DNA from 2 places in the Mesorhizobium sp. ISC11 genome. Region 1 is predicted to be linked to the other one. Evidence: riboswitches for the same ligand, from Rfam matches in the RefSeq annotation. Region 1 holds a riboswitch; the other holds the start of a gene.
What was found. A riboswitch is a leader RNA that binds a small molecule or an ion and turns the genes downstream of it on or off. The one in region 1 is predicted to bind S-adenosylmethionine.

Region 1 (8,348 bases):
CTTCTCGTCTTTGCGGCCATAGCCGGTGGGCTTCTGGTGCTCAACATCGGCCAGACCTGGCTCAACCAGATGATCCGGCTCAAGCTGCGCGAGGCGCTGACGCTGGACCTGATCGACCAGTGGATGCGGCCGGCACGCGCCTTCCGGCTGGCCAATGCCGGTGCCATCGGCGTCAATCCCGATCAGCGCATGCAGCAGGACGCCGCGCATCTGTCCGACCTGTCGACCGATCTCGGCGTCGGCCTGCTGCAGTCATGCATCCTGCTCGTGTCCTTCGTCGGCGTGCTGTGGGAGCTTTCCTCGGGCTTTGTGTTCCACATTGGCGGGACCTCGCTGGCCATACCGGGCTACATGGTCTGGGCCGCCATCCTCTATGCCGGCATCGCCTCTTGGCTGAGCTGGCTGGTCGGGCGCCCACTCATCAGCCTGAACAGCAATCGCTACACACGCGAAGCCGAGCTGCGCTCCTCGATGGTGCGCGTCAACGAGAATGTCGATGCCATTGCGCTGTACCATGGCGAGGCCGACGCCAGGCGACGGCTCGAACTCGACCTCGGCACCGTGCTGGGTGCCATGCGGCGCATCTACAGCGCCCAGATCAACCTGTCCTGGGTGACCGATACCTATGGCTGGATCACCGTCGTGGCACCCATCCTGGTTGCTTCGCCGGTCTATTTCTCAGGCGATATCAGCTTTGGCGGGCTGATGATGGCGGTCGGCGCCTTCAATCAGGTCCACTCGTCCCTGCGCTGGTTCATCAACAACATAGGCAGCATTGCCGATTGGCGCGCCACGCTGATGCGCGTTGCCGATTTCCGCATCGCGCTCGATGAAACCGATGTGCTGCACGACACGGAAAAGCGCATCGCCTTTGATCAAAACGCCAATGGCAGCCTGACTTTCGAGAAGCTCGAAGTGGCTTCGCCGGAGGGCTGCACCAGGCTCGCCGACGAGCATGTCGAAATCCGTGCCGGCGAGCGCGTCATGATCACCGGCGACCGGGGCGCCGGCAAGACGCTGTTCTTCCGCGCCATTGCCGGCCTGTGGCCATGGGGAAGGGGGCGGATCGGCCTGCCGGCGGGAGAACCCCCCATATTCGTGCCGCGCGTCCCTTATTTCCCGACCGGTACGTTGCGCGAGGTCCTTGATCACCCGAACGGAGCTACGCCGGCGAGCGATGCCGACATTTTGGCGGTGCTTGCCGAGGTTGGTCTGGAACGGCTGTCGTCGTCGCTCGACCGCGCCGGGCGCTGGGACCACGAGCTGGGCGATGACGAACAGCGCTCGCTGGCCTTCGCCATGCTCGCCTTGCGGCAACCGAAATGGGTGATCATCGACGAAGCGCTGGATGCGTTCGACGGGCCCTCCCTGCGGCGCGTGCTGTCGATGCTGGAGAAGCGTTTGCCGGGGACCGCAATTCTCAACATCGGTCGCGGCTTGCACAACAATCACTTCTTTCCGCGCGCATTGACGATCGTCAAGGATTCCGGCGCGCCGGCTCTGAAGCCCGCCCGCGTCAGGGCCGGCGCGATCGAACCGCCGCCAGTCACCGCCCGCCGCAGGAAATAGGCAGACATCGCGACTGCGGGCGCAAAGCTTTATTTTGCCGTGATCGCGAGGGAAGCTGTTCGGGAGAAACAATCCCGGCGACGGCCATGCTTGATGCTCTGCGCCTGCTTGCCTGTCTTGCCTGCGTCCAGGCCGCGCCCGCCGCCTCGCCGACGGATGCGCTGCCTGTGGACGTCGAGCTGGTGCTGGCGGTCGACATCTCGCTGTCGATGGACGAGAAGGAGTTCGCCCTGCAGCGCGCCGGCTATGTCGAGGCGCTGCGGCATCCCGACTTCATCCGGGCTGTTCGCGCCGGCGCCACGGGCCGCATAGCGCTGACCTATTTCGAATGGGCCGGCACGGTGCGCGATGACGCGGTCATCGGCTGGCAGATCATCGACAGCGCCGAGAGCGCCAACAGCTTTGCCGACAAGGTCGCGGCCCGCCCGTTCCGGAGCTTCCGCGGCACCTCGATTTCCGGTGCATTGGCCTTCGGCACCGAGCTTTTCGATCGCACCTCTTTCGAGGGCGAGCGCAGCGTCATCGATATCTCCGGTGATGGTCCCAACAATATCGGGCCGCCGGTCACCGCGACGCGTGATGAGGCAATCGCCAAAAGCATCGTCATCAACGGGCTGCCAATCCTGATCAGCCCGTCGCCAACCTTCAGCCATCTCGACCAGTATTATGCGCAATGCGTGACCGGAGGGCCCGGTTCCTTCGTGTTGCCGATCTACGCGGCCACCGAATTTTCGACAGCCATCCGGCGCAAGCTGATCCTCGAAGTGAGCGGCATCCGGGACAGGATCATTCCCGTCGACGCGGCCGTGCCGATCGATTGTCTGCAAGGCGAGCGGGACAGGCGGTTCTTGTCCGATCCGTATTTTCCCGAACTCGACCGGTGACCAAGAGCGGAATTTAGGCCGGTCGGGCGCCAAACTTGTCGCGGAACTCATTGTAGAGATCGCGCCGCCAGCGCCGGCCATGGAGATAGCCGTGCATCAGCTCCGGCAGCGAGTAGCCGAGCGCTTTCGACTCGCGATTGGCCATGTAGCCCTTGAATGCCTCTGGTATCCGGCCTCTGAGGATATCGGCGATGATCTGCCGCGAGATCATGTAGGGCGGGATATGCGGGTAGGCGTGGGCAATATGCGGATGTTTGCCGATCAGGTTCGCATAGGCTTCGACATAACCGTCACGGCGGCCCGAAATCGAGTTTTCCGAATTGTATTTCGTCCAGTCGATGTCCTCGGACAAACGCGCGCCATGGCGGCGCGCTAGCCGCAGCAGCAACTCCCGATCCTGCATCCGGGTGATGTCGCTGTCGTAGCCACCAATGCCCAGCAAGGCCTCGCGGCGCGCGGTTATCGCGGAGCCGGCAATGAAGATCGTCTGCGCGACCAGCGTCCGCTCCAGCATCGTCGGGCTCACAAATGCATCGCGGTTGATGCAGTTGGTGGCGCGGTTGCCCTTCAAGGAGACATAAGAGCTGATCAGCACCTGAAGTGCGGGATTGTCATCAAACCAGGCCAAGGTCCGTTCAAGCCGGTGCGGCAGGTAAACGTCGTCGGAATCAAGGAAGGTCACCACCGGCGCGCGCGCGCGCTCGATGCCGGCATTCCTGGCGGCGTTGGCGCCTCGCCATTTTGCGCCGACATAGGTCAGCCGCGGATCCTGGATGCGGGCGAGTGCTGCCTCGGTTCCATCGGTCGAGCCATCGTCGACGACAATATGCTCGAGCCTGGGCATGCCCTGGGACAGCACGCTTTCCACGGCGCGCAACACCGTTTCGCGACGGTTGTGGGTCGGCGTTATGACCGTGATAAGAGGTGTGTCTTCGATGATCCCGGCCATGTCGTGTCAGCTGTTTCCTGCGCAGGGCTGCGCGTCTATCCAGGACTTTTCGATTTTCAGAACAGTCGAATGGATTGGACTTTTCCTTTCCGGTCATCATCGTCGATGCGACGCTACAAAAAACAGCTGCCCATGTCACCCACCGCGCCGGTACTCAACCCGCGCGAGACAACGAATTCCCGTTGTTAGCGTTCCAATTGCAACAGCACTGCCGCGCAAAGCACTTGCGAATCATCATGGAAGGACCCGCCGTGACAGGATAGCATGCATTCCATTACCTCTGACATAATCGCTTAGCGCCCGGCGTTTGGTCAGATTGCCCTTGCGAGGCCGGCAACTCGGCTTCGATGACAAGGGAGTACAGTCATGACCGCCTACGCCGTTGCCCATATGCGACATGCCACGATGGGTCCGCAGATCGTCGAATATCTGCACAGGATCGATGCCACGCTGGAACCTTTCGGCGGCCGTTTTCTGATTCATGGCGGCGATGTGGAAGTGGTCGAGAACGACTGGCTGGGCCATCTGATCATCATCCAATTTCCCGACAGGCGGCACGTGCATGGCTGGTACAATTCGCCCGCCTACCAGGCGATACTGTCACTGCGTACGGACAATTCGGAAGCCGATGTGGTGTTCGCCGACGGCGTCGGACATCCGCACAAGGCGACGGATGTTCTGGAATAGCGGGCGGCTGCTACCGCTTCAGCAAGAAGACTGCCTGCTGGCCGAAGAAATTCCAGAACCACCACGGCATCGACAGGCCGATCTTCTGGCCATTGGCGTCGAGCGCCGTCGCCTTCTCCACGGTCGCGCCGAGCTCGTCGCACAGATTGACGAAATCGCGGATGGTGCAGAAGTGGATGTTGGGCGTGTCGTACCAGGAATAGGGCAGGTCCTTGGTCACCGGCATGCGGCCGTTGAGGAACAGCGACAGGCGTACCCGCCAATGGCCGAAATTGGGGAAGGACACGATGGCGCGGTTGCCGATCCTGAGCAGTTCGTCGAGCACCAGCTTCGGGTTGCGGGTGGCCTGCAGCGTCTGCGACAGGACAACGAAGTCAAAGCCCTTGTCGGGATAGAATTCGAGGTCCTTATCGGCATCGCCCTGGATGACCGAGAGGCCGCGCGCCACGCATTCGTTGACGCCGCGCTGCGACAGTTCCAGTCCACGGCCGTCGACCTGCTTGGTGTCCTGCAGCAGTTCGAGCAGCGAGCCGTCGCCAGAGCCGACATCGAGCACGCGTGACCGTGGCGGGATGAGGTTGGCGACGACTTCGAGGTCGACGCGCTGGTCACGGTTGACACTCATTATGTCGCCCCCAGTGTGGCGCATGATCCCGGACGGATAAGTCTGCAACTTTCCGGGGTCATGCGCTTAGCCCTCTCGCCCGGGCCGCCGAGCCGATGAAGCCATTGATGGCGGCAAACAGTTCCGGCTCGTCGAGCAGGAAGGCGTCGTGGCCGCGGTCGGTCTCGATCTCGACGAAGGATACCGACGCGCCGGCCGCGTTGAGCGCATGCACGATCGAGCGGCTCTCCTCGGTCGGGAACAGCCAATCGCTTGTGAAGGACACCAGGCAGAAGCGGGTTTTCGTGCCGGCAAAGGCATCGGCCAACCGGCCGCCATGGTCGGCGGCGAGGTCGAAATAGTCCATCGACCGCGTCATGTAGAGGTAGGAATTGGCGTCGAAGCGATCGACGAAGGTCATGCCCTGGTGCCGAAGATAGCTTTCGATCTGGAAGTCGGCGTCGAAGCCGAAGGTCAGCGCTTCGCGATCCTGCAGATTGCGGCCGAACTTGCGGTGCAGGGCGGCTTCCGACAGGTAAGTGATGTGGGCGGCCATGCGCGCTACCGCCAGGCCCTTTTCCGGGCGTTTGCCGTGCTCGAAATATTTGCCGCCATGCCAGTCCGGATCGGCCATGACAGCCTGCCGGCCAACCTCATGAAAGGCGATGTTCTGCGAGGAATGGCGCGCGCCGGTGGCGATCGGCAGCGCCGAGAAGACGCGCTCCGGATAGCTCGACGCCCATTCCAGCACCTGCATGCCGCCCATCGAGCCGCCGAGCACGCAAAACAGTTTCTCGATGCCGAAATGGTCGATCAGCATTTGCTGCGCCCGCACCATGTCGCGGATGGTGATGATCGGCAGGTCAAGCCCATAGGGCTTGCCGGTGGCGGGATTGGTCGAGGCCGGGCCGGTGGAGCCAAGGCAACCGCCGATGACGTTGGAGCAGATGACGAAGAAACGATTGGTGTCGATGATCTTGCCGGGCCCGATCAACACTTCCCACCAGCCTGGCTTGCCGGTCACCGGATTGGTGCTGGCGACGTGCTGGTCTCCGGTCAGCGCATGGCAGACGAGGATGGCGTTGGAGCGGGCATCGTTCAGCGTGCCGTAGGTCTGGTAGGCGATCTGGAACGGTGACAGCAGCGTGCCGGCGTCCAGCTTGAGCGGCTTGTCGGATCCAAAACGCAAAACCGGGCTCGACGGTTGGTCGACCTCGTTGTTGGTTTTGCGGGCACGCAGAACGGCCATGACATCCATCTCACACTTTGAGCCCACGCATCGCGCTCGTCGAAAGTCGATGCCGATACGGGTGTCCGGCCGGCGCGGACAACAAAAAACCGGCATTGCGGTCGCAAAGCCGGTTACAGGATGCAAACGGCCCTTTAGCAAGTTGTTTAACGTGGCTGCAAGCCGACCGGCCAAATCACCACGGAAGTTCACTCCCCTTCTAGGGCTGTGGCGCGCCGGCGTCAACGGCCTGCCTTGGGCGGGAGGCTGTCGCCTCTCGACATTGCAGGCCACGGCTTGTATTTCCGCTGCGGCTTCCCTCAGGAAGCGTTCTCGACGGATTTTGCGACATGAGCCAGACACCGGACCAGGCACGTCCAACCCCGCGCGCGGGCATCATGGACATAGACGCCTATGTGCCGGGCAAGAGCACGGCGCCTGCCGGCGTCGCCAAGGTCCACAAGCTGTCCTCCAACGAGAACCCGCTCGGGCCCTCGCCGAAGGCGATCGAAGCCGCGCGCGAGATTGCCGGAAAGCTTGACGTCTATCCCGACGGCACCGCCAGGCGGCTGCGCGAAGCGATCGCCGAGGTGCATGGCCTCAACCCGCAGAACATCATCTGCTCCAACGGCTCCGACGAGATCCTCGGCCTGCTGGCGCAGACCTATCTGGCGCCCGGCGACGAGGCCGTCATCACCGAACACGCCTTCATGGTCTACAAGATCTACATCCAGTCGGCGGGCGCCGTTCCGGTGACGATCAAGGAAACAGACGAGCGCGCCGATATCGACGCCATCCTGGCCGCCGTCACGCCACGCACCAAGATCGTGTTCCTCGCCAATCCCAACAACCCGACCGGCACCTATGTGCCGTTCCAGGAGGTGCGCCGGCTGCATGCCGGTCTGCCCAGGCACGTGCTTCTGGTGCTCGACGCGGCCTATGCCGAATATGTCCGCCGCAACGACTATGAGGCCGGCATCGAACTGGTCGGCAGCGCAGAGAACGTGGTGATGACCCGGACCTTCTCCAAGATCGGCCTCGGCGGCGCGCGGATCGGTTGGATGTATGCGCCGATGCACATCGTCGACGCCATCAACCGCGTGCGCGGCCCCTTCAACGTCAATGCAACGGCGATCGAGGCCGGCATCGCCGCCATTCGCGATCGCGCCCATGTCGAGCGCAGCGTGGCGCACAACGAGACCTGGCTGGCCTGGCTGAGTGCGGAATTCATAAAGCTTGGGTTGCGGGTGACGCCCAGCGTCGGCAATTTCATCCTCATTCATTTTCCCGAGGACCAGAAACATTCGGCAGCGGCGGCGGACGACTATCTGACGGCGCGCGGCTATATATTGCGGCGCGTTTCGGGCTATGGCTTTCCCAACGCGCTGCGCATGACCGTCGGTACCGAAGAGGCCAATCGCGGCGTTGTCGCCGCTCTCACGACATTCCTGAAAAGCTAGAAACCATGACATCACCGATGTTTGAAAAGATCGCTCTGGTCGGCATCGGCCTGATCGGCTCGTCGCTGGCCCGCGTCATCCGCCGCGAGGGCCTCGCCCGCCACGTATCCATCTCGACCCGCAGTGCGGCGACGCTGGCACGGGCCGAGGAGCTTGGGCTGGGCGATAGCTATAGCACCGATGCGAGAGAAGCTGTCCGCGATGCCGACCTGGTCATCATTTCGGTGCCGGTTGGATCGTCCGGCGCGGTTGCCGAGGAAATCGCGCCGGCGCTGAAGCCGGGCGCGATCCTCACCGATGTCGGCTCGACCAAGGCGTCTGTCATTGCGCAAATGCAGCCTTATGTGCCTGAAGGTGTCCATTTCATTCCCGGCCACCCGCTGGCGGGCACAGAAAAATCCGGCCCCGACGCCGGTTTCGCCGACCTGTTCGACAATCGCTGGTGCATCTTCACGCCGCTGCCCGACACCGACCCGGACGCGTTGGAGAGGCTGTCGGAGTTCTGGCGGCGCTGCGGCGCCAACATCGACACGATGGATCCCCAGCATCACGATATGACGCTGGCCATCGTCTCGCATCTGCCGCACATCATCGCCTACAACATCGTCGGCACCGCCGATGATCTGCAGTCGGTGACCAAATCCGAAGTGATCAAATATTCGGCTTCCGGCTTCCGCGACTTCACCCGCCTTGCCGCCTCCGATCCGACCATGTGGCGGGATGTCTGCCTGCACAACAAGGACGCCATCCTCGAAATGCTGGCGCGGTTCTCGGAAGATCTGGCGTCGCTGCAGCGCGCGATCCGCTGGGGCGACGGCGAAAAGCTCTTCGACCTGTTCACCCGCACCCGCGCCGTGCGCCGCTCGATCATCGAAGCCGGCCAGGACATCGACGTTCCCGATTTCGGCCGTCAGGCGGTCGAGCACCCCGCGAAAGGCTAGATCTGTCTCAGGCAGGCCAGGTCTGC
Region 2 (8,348 bases), 2.0 Mb from region 1:
CGTCGCCAACGACTATCGCAAGAAGACCAATATCCGTGCGTCCAGCGTCTATCAGATGACCGGCAATCTTTCCGGCGGCAACCAGCAGAAGGTGGTGCTGTCGAAATGGCTGTTTGCCGACCCTGACGTGCTGATCCTGGACGAGCCGACACGCGGCATCGATGTCGGCGCCAAGTATGAAATCTACACGATCATCGCGCGCCTTGCCTCGGAGGGTAAGGCGATCGTGGTCATCTCGTCGGAAATGCCGGAATTGCTCGGCATTACCGACCGCATCTACGTCATGAACGAAGGGCGCATGGTGGGCGAAATGCCGGCGGCGGAAGCAAGCCAGGAAAAAATAATGCGCGCCATCGTCCGGGGAGAAGGAAAAGCAGCATGAGCACCGAAACCGCCCCCGCCCCGCAGGGCAATGTCGCCGAGGAACAGCGCCCGCGCATCGCCGTCTCGGCGCTGGCGACGAACCTGCGCGAATACGGTCTGATTATCGCGCTGATCGTCATCATGCTGTTCTTCCAGTTCACCACGTCGGGAACGCTGTTCAAACCGGTGAACCTGAGCAATCTGGTGCAGCAGAACTCCTTCATTATCGTGATGGCGCTGGGCATGCTGCTGGTGATCGTATCGGGCTATATCGACCTCAGCGTCGGGTCGGTCGCCGGCTTCATCGGCGCGCTGGCGGCAAACATGATGGTCATCTGGCAGCTGGGACCGCTCAGCAATCCGCTGGTGGTTTCGATCGTCTGCCTGGTTGCGGGTGGCTTGATCGGCGCCGCGCAAGGCTATTGGATCGCCTATCACCGGATACCGAGCTTCATTGTGACGCTGGCCGGCATGCTGATCTTCCGCGGCATCTGCCAGGCGCTGCTCGGCGGCGGCTCTTCGGTCGGCCCGCTTCCGGACGACTTCAAAATGCTCAGCTCCGGCTTCATCCCTGATGTGATCGGCCCGCTGACGCTCGTCCCGCCGGTGGTGAACGCGGCCGGCAAGACCATCCTGGGCAGCGGCGTGACCCTGCACATGACGACAGTCGTGCTCGGCCTGATCGCCGTGCTGGCCTATGCCTATTTCGGGGTGAGGACGCGTCGCAAGCGCGAACGCCATGGCTATGAGGCCGAGCCCTTTGCCCTGTTCGTCGTCAAGACGCTGGTCGCCAGCGCCCTGGCGCTGTTCCTGGTCTATGAGTTCGCCAGCTACAGAGGCCTGCCGGTCGTGCTGCTCGTCATGGGCGTGCTGATCTCGCTGTTCGTCTTCGTCACCAAGCGCATGACCATCGGCCGCCGTATCTACGCCATGGGCGGCAATGCCAAGGCCGCGCAGCTGTCAGGCATCAACACCGAGCGGCTGACGCTCATGGTGTTCATCAATATGGGCGTGCTGTCGGCGCTCGGCGGCCTGATCATCGCGGCGCGACTGGGACAGGCGGTGCCGGCCGCGGGCCTCGGCAGCGAGCTCGACGTCATCGCCGCCGTCTTCATCGGCGGCGCCTCGGCGATGGGCGGCGTCGGTCAGGTCATCGGCGCGGTGGTCGGCGGCTTCATCATGGGCGTGATGAACAACGGCATGTCGATCATGGGCGTCAATGTCGACTGGCAGCAGGTGGTCAAAGGCCTGGTGCTGCTCGGCGCCGTGATCTTCGACGTCTACAACAAGAACAAGGCTTGAACGGACTTAAGAGCAATTCCAGGAAAAGTGTGAAACGGTTTTCCGCCCGGAATTGCGCCAAGACAATGAGTTAGAGCGGTTCGCCGTTTCCGTGAAACGGTGAACTGCTCTGGTCGAGGAAAGCAGGAGGCATACGATCGCGACGCTGCCGGCAACCCGCCGGTAACAGAAGTCCCTGAGGGACCAGGCCCGCGAGCGCAATCCGAACTGAGAATTTAAACCGTGGCATGGACGAGGTCCCGGCCGCGCTGAGCAAGGTTTGCCGTTTTGGCAGCCCTGCCAAGGCAAATGAGAGAGGATTCATCATGCTGATCTCCCAGATCCTTGACGACGCCGAGACCATCCGCGTCGTCGCCCGCAATGGCGGCAAGACCCGGATCATCAATGGCGCCCGCAGCGTCTATTCGCTGGCGATGGAGGCCGCCCGCACCGGCGTCGGCCTCGTCGCGCTGATCGAACGCAAGGGGCTTGGCGAGACGGTCGATCTCGAGGCCGCTTACAAGAAGGGGCGGCTGCTGTCGCCGATCAATCACCCCGATCCGGCGCATCTGCACCTGACCGGCACCGGGCTGACGCATCTCGGCTCCGCCGCGACGCGCGATTCCATGCACAAGAAGCTGAGCGCCGACGGCGAGGAGCAGCTCACCGATTCCATGAAGATGTTTCGCATGGGGCTGGAGGGCGGCAAGCCGGCGAAAGGCCAGATCGGCGTGCAGCCGGAATGGTTCTACAAAGGCAACGGCACGATGGCGGTGGCGCCAGGCGCCGCACTCCTGTCACCGGCCTTTGCCAAGGACGCCGGCGAAGAGCCCGAAGTCGCCGGCATCTATGTCATCGGCGACGACGGCGCACCTTTCCGCGTCGGCTTCACGCTGTCGAACGAGTTTTCCGACCACGTCACCGAGCGCGTGAACTATCTGTTCCTCGCGCATTCCAAGCTGCGCAACGCCTCGTTCGGGCCGGAGATCCTGATCGGCGACCTGCCGTCCGACATCCGCGGCACCTCGCGCATCGTGCGCGACAGCGAGGTGCTGTGGGAGAAGCCGTTCCTGTCCGGCGAAGCGAACATGTCGCACACCATCGCCAACCTCGAACATCATCATTTCAAATACGCGGCCTTCCGCCAGCCGGGTGACGTGCATGTGCACATGTTCGGCACGGCGACACTGTCCTTCGCCGACGGCATCACGACCGAGGCCGGCGATGTCTTCGAGATCGAGGCCGGGGATTTCGGCCTGCCGCTGCGCAACCCGCTTGAGATCGAGCAGCCGGTGAAGGTGGCTGTGAAGGCGCTTTGAGAGCGCGCCTTTCCTTCTCCCCAAGTGGGAGGTGGATCGGCGCGTTAGCGCCGAGACGGATGAGGGGTGTTCCAGCGGAGTGAAACGTTGGCGTTCCCTGGAACACCCCTCATCCGTCGCCTCCGGCGACACCTTCTCCCACAAGGGGAGAAGGAAAAAGGCGCCTCTGCCTCAATAGATATCGAAGTCGAAATACTTGGCCTGGATCTTCTTGTAGGTGCCGTCGGCGACGATCGCGTCGATGGCCGCGTTGAGCTTGTCGCGCAGGGCCGTGTCGTCTAGGCGCACGGCGATGCCGGCCTGGGTCTCGGTACCCTTGACGTCGCCGACCAGCTTGCAGCAGCCGTCGCTTGCCTTCTTCAGCCAGTCCATCAGCACGAACTTGTCCGAGATCACGGCGTCAAGACGACCGTTGGTCAGGTCGGTGATCGCCTCTTCCTGGGTGGGATAGAGTTTGGCCTCCGCGCCCGCCTTGCCATATTCATTCTGGGCATAGTCGGCTTGCGTGGTCGAAGCCTGGGCACCGACCGTCTTGCCGGCAAGGGCCGCCGGTTCGGTCGAGGTGAGATCGGTGTCCTTCGGCGCCACCAGAGCCAGCGGTGTCGTATAATATTTGTTGGTGAAGGCGACCTGCTTCTTGCGCTCTTCGGTGATGCTCATCGAGGCGATGATGGCGTCGAACTTCTTGGCCTGCAAAGCGGGAATGATGCCGTCCCAGTCCTGGGTAACGATCTCGCATTCGACCTTCATCTGCGCGCACAGCGCATTGGCGATGTCGATGTCGAAGCCTTCCACCTTGCCGTCAGCGGTGATGGTGTTGAACGGCGGATAGGCGCCCTCGGTGCCGATCTTGATTTTCTCCGCCGCCTGCACCGACGGAGAGCCGGCCAGCATTGCCAGCATGGCAGCGCCCGCCGCCGATATGACCCATTTCGAAAATCGCATTTTCTTGGTTCCCCTTGAACGCCGCCAGCTTGACGGGCGGCAAGGCAGCCAAGCATGCCGAACCGGCACAGGCAAGTATTTTGCCTTGGGGCAATGAGTGTCAGCGCGCGGCGCGGAAATGCTTGGACAGCTTCAGGCCCTGCGCCTGGTAGTTGGAGCCGAGATCGGTGCCGTAGAGTGCCTGCGGCCGCTTCAGCATATGCTCGTAGACCAGCCGGCCGACGATCTGGCCGTGGTCGAGGATGAACGGCACTTCATGGCTGCGCACTTCCAGCACCGCCCGGCTGCCGGTGCCGCCGGACGCGGAATGGCCGAAGCCCGGATCGAAGAAGCCGGCATAATGGACGCGGAATTCGCCGACCAGCGGATCGAAGGGCGTCATCTCGGCGGCGTAGAGCGGCGGCACATGCACCGCCTCCTGGCTGACGAGGATGTAGAATTCATCGGGGTCGAGCACCAGTTCGCCGGCGCCGCTCTTGTGGATCGGTTCCCAGAAGTCGACGACTTCCTGGGCCGCGCGCTTGTCGACATCGACGAGGCCGGTGTGATGCTTGCCGCGATAGCCGACCAAGCCGCTTTGATCGCCGTTGAGGTCGATCGACAGCGCGATGCCGCCGCCGGAAATGTTCGGCGGCTCGGTGGCGACCAGCATCTGCGTGCGATGCAGGTCGTGCAACTCGGCTTCGGAGAGCAGCGCATTGCCGGTGCGGAAACGGATCTGCGACAGGCGCGACCCGGTGCGGACGACGATCGGGAAGGTGCGCGGGCTGACTTCCAGAAAGAGCGGGCCATGATAGCCGGCGGCGATCTTGTCGAACTCGTGGCCGCGATCGGTCATGACGCGGGTGAAGATGTCGAGCCGCCCGGTCGAACTCTTCGGATTGGCCGAGGCTGAAATGTCCGCCGGCAGCGCCAGGCTTTCAAGCAGGGGCACGATGTAGACGCAGCCGGTCTCCAGCACCGCGCCCTCGACCAGATTGATCTCGTGCAGTTGCAGCCGGTCGAGCTTTTCCGAGACCTTGTGATTGGGGCCGGGCAGGAAGGAGGCGCGCACCCGCCAGGCCTTGTCGCCGAGCCTGAGATCGAGGCTGGCCGGCTGGATCTGGTCGGTGTCGAGCGCACGCGCCGACTTCAGCGCGCCGGACTGGAACAGCGCCGATATGTCCTGGTCGGGAAGAATGCCTGTCTGCCGCAAGGCTCCACTCCTGCTTGGTACAAACCTCTTAATGAAGCCGGCAATTGACGCAAGCGCGGTGCGGGTCTAAAGGGTCGTTATCCCGTGGTGATTTGGCCGGTCGGCTTGCAGCCACGTTAAACAAGTCGCTAAAGGACCGTCGGGCCGCAAGGCCGTATGGACCGGTTGCGACTTTCGCGGCCGGTTTTTTTGTGTCTGGAAGAAAAGCGATGAGCACCAAGAAGCGCAACTGGAAGCCTCAGACGGCACTCGTGCACAGCGGAACGCTGCGTTCCGGTTTCGGCGAAACGTCAGAAGCGATCTATCTCACCCAAGGCTATGTCTACGAAACGGCGCAAGCCGCCGAAGCCCGTTTCAAGGGCGAAGAGCCGGGTTTCATCTATTCGCGCTACGCCAATCCGACCGTCGACATGTTCGAGAAGCGCATGTGCGCGCTGGAAGGTGCGGAAGACGCGCGCGCCACCGCGTCGGGCATGGCCGCGGTGACGGCCGCCCTTCTGTGCAGCGCCAAGGCCGGCGACCATATCGTGGCGGCGCGTGCGCTGTTCGGCTCCTGCCGCTGGGTGGTCGAGACGCTGGCGCCGAGATACGGCATCGAGGCGACGCTGGTCGACGGCACCGACATCGCCAACTGGGAAAAGGCGGTCAAGCCGAACACCAAGCTGTTCTTCCTGGAAAGCCCGACCAATCCGACGCTGGAAGTGGTCGATATCGCCGCTGTCGCTTCGCTTGCCAATTCGATCGGCGCCAGGCTGATCGTCGACAATGTCTTCGCCACGCCCCTGCAGCAGAAGCCCTTGCAGCTCGGCGCCCATATCGTCGTCTATTCGGCGACCAAGCACATAGACGGCCAGGGGCGCTGTCTCGGCGGCGTCATCCTGTCGGACAAGAAGTGGATCGACGAGAACCTGCACGACTATTTCCGCCATACCGGCCCAAGCCTTTCGCCTTTCAACGCCTGGACGCTGCTGAAGGGCCTGGAAACGCTGCCGCTGCGCGTACGCCAGCAGACGGAAAGTGCCGGCCGGATCGCCGATTTTCTGGCCGAACGGCCGGAAATCGCGCGCGTCATCTATCCCGGCCGCGCCGACCATCCGCAGGCCGACATCGTCAAGAAGCAGATGTCGGGCGGCTCGACGCTGATCTGCCTGGACGTCAAGGGCGGCAAGCAGGCGGCCTTCGCCTTGCAGAACGCGCTCGACATCGTCCTGATCTCCAACAATCTCGGTGACGCCAAGAGCCTGATCACCCACCCGGCGACGACGACGCACAAAAATCTCAGCGACGAGGCGCGCGCCGAGCTCGGCATCGGGCCGGGCACGCTCAGGCTGTCGGTTGGCCTGGAGGATACCGACGATCTGCTCGAGGACATCGCGCAGGCGCTGAAGGCCAGGTAGGAGGCCTTCAGGCGCTGGACGGCGTCTCTTCCAGCTCGGCCGTCTTGGTGCCGATGGTCATCGCATTGCCGCGCCAGTCGACGGCGCCGCCGAGCCAGCCGCGCCCCCACATCGCCGGCAGGATCAGGTCGCGCGCCATGATCGCGGCGACCATGCGTGGCGACAGGTACCAGCCCTTGGACCAGGCCAGGGCGCACTCCGGAAGATAGAAGGCCGCCAGCACGGCAAGGGCGATTGCCCAGAGGCTGAAGCCGGCGCTTGCCGCTGCAATCAGCGCAAGCACCAGCGGCACCACGGCGCCGGTCAGGATTTCGGGTGCGAAGAACAGCGGGAAAGTGACGCGGCGCAGGCGCGCCCAACGGGCCTGACGCGACCAGATGTCGTCAAACGAGCGCCGGCCAAGCGGCTGCTCGAAGGGGGCGGCGACGAGATTGACGCGCAGGCCGAGACTGTTCACCAGCTTGGTCGCAGCGGCATCCTCGGCGATCTCGGCGGCCAGCGCGCGGATGCCGCCATTGGCATCGAGCATCGGCTTGTTCCAGAGCATGCTCTTGCCCTGGGCAAAGCCGAGGCCGAGCGCCTCGCCGGCATATTGCCAGCGCGCCTGCAGCGTGTTGAGGAAAGCGCATTCGACCTCGGCCCAGAAGCCGGCCGGCCGCGAACCGATCGGCGTCGAGCAGACAAGGCCGGTGCCGGGCCGCCAGGCAGCCATCAGGTGCTGGATGTAGTCCCTCGGCATCAGCACGTTGGAATCGGCCAGGACGACCCAGTCGTGCCGCGCCGCTTCCCAGCCCTTGACGCAATTGTTGAGTTTCGGATTGGCGCTGATGCGGTCGTCGCCGACAAGCAGCCGGGCCGGCACTTTCGGAAACCGGACGATCGTCCTGTTTATCAATTTGACCACCGGATCGTCGGCATGGGCGACGCAGAAAATCAGCTCATAGCGCGGCCAGTCGAGCGAGAAGGCGCGCTCCAGCGTCTCCTGCGTGAACGGCTCGACGCCGCGCGACGGCACGACGATCGACACCGGCCGCGGCTTGCCGGCCGGCGGCGCAATGGTGCGACGCCGTCTCAGACGCGACGCGGCGAGCACGATGCTGGCGAGATTCGAGAGGATGAGGACGGTCGAAAGCGTGGCGGCTATGAGAGTGAGTTGCATCGAGATCCGGTCACTCCAGGAAAACCGGTCCGCAAGATGGCCGGTTTCAACAGTTCAGCAGAGCGCCCGAGTCGCGCGTCACCAGTCCGCGCACACCACCATTGTCATATGTCACTTAAATGACATTCTTTGTCGGCACCTGCCCGCGAGGCCGGCCAGAGGAGGCTTCGATCGGTTGACCTAACCGCACGGAGCGCCGAAAGTTCCGCTGGAACCGTTTTTTGGAGCCGCTTATGTATAGCGCCGTCACGCGCAACATCGAAGTGCAGGTCAGGCCGTTCTATCTGGAGGACCGTTCGGATCCCTCTGAGAACCGCTATGTCTGGGGCTATCAGATAACGATCGACAATCAGTCGGACGATTTCGTGCAGCTTCTGTCGCGCTATTGGCACATCACCGACGGCACCGGCCGGGTCGAGGAAGTGCGCGGCCCCGGCGTGGTCGGCGACCAGCCCGAACTCAATCCCGGCGACAGCTACCAGTACACATCCGGTTGCCCGCTCTCGACACCGTCCGGCATCATGGTCGGGCATTACACGATGCGCAACAAGCGGGGCGAGACGTTCGACATCGCCATTCCGGCGTTTTCGCTGGACTTGCCGGGGACGCGGCGGACGGTGAATTGATTTCGCCTCACCGGCCGCGGAGCGACCGGTGAGGCGTGGTTTCTACTCTACTGGGCCGCGAAT

Region 2: it holds a riboswitch for S-adenosylmethionine, as region 1 does, so the genes downstream of both, RPF88_RS18305 (O-succinylhomoserine sulfhydrylase) here and metX (homoserine O-acetyltransferase MetX) in region 1, are expected to answer to the same signal.

What each region holds. Positions count from the first base shown of each region.
Region 1 is NZ_JAVSPW010000001.1:5,757,113-5,765,460, forward strand. It holds gene RPF88_RS27835 (ABC transporter ATP-binding protein/permease) at 1-1,569, shown strand, start outside; gene RPF88_RS27840 (DUF1194 domain-containing protein) at 1,656-2,453, shown strand; gene RPF88_RS27845 (glycosyltransferase family 2 protein) at 2,467-3,402, opposite strand; gene RPF88_RS27850 (DUF1330 domain-containing protein) at 3,769-4,089, shown strand; gene metW (methionine biosynthesis protein MetW) at 4,100-4,714, opposite strand; gene metX (homoserine O-acetyltransferase MetX) at 4,773-5,942, opposite strand; SAM riboswitch at 6,057-6,134, opposite strand; gene hisC (histidinol-phosphate transaminase) at 6,272-7,381, shown strand; gene RPF88_RS27870 (prephenate/arogenate dehydrogenase family protein) at 7,387-8,322, shown strand; gene RPF88_RS27875 (sugar kinase) at 8,330-8,348, opposite strand, start outside.
Region 2 is NZ_JAVSPW010000001.1:3,733,535-3,741,882, forward strand. It holds gene mmsA (multiple monosaccharide ABC transporter ATP-binding protein) at 1-382, shown strand, start outside; gene mmsB (multiple monosaccharide ABC transporter permease) at 379-1,665, shown strand; gene araD1 (AraD1 family protein) at 1,971-2,963, shown strand; gene RPF88_RS18295 (ABC transporter substrate-binding protein) at 3,135-3,908, opposite strand; gene RPF88_RS18300 (2'-deoxycytidine 5'-triphosphate deaminase) at 4,009-5,103, opposite strand; SAM riboswitch at 5,178-5,255, shown strand; gene RPF88_RS18305 (O-succinylhomoserine sulfhydrylase) at 5,313-6,500, shown strand; gene RPF88_RS18310 (ceramide glucosyltransferase) at 6,508-7,659, opposite strand; gene apaG (Co2+/Mg2+ efflux protein ApaG) at 7,893-8,285, shown strand; gene RPF88_RS18320 (Hsp33 family molecular chaperone) at 8,333-8,348, opposite strand, start outside.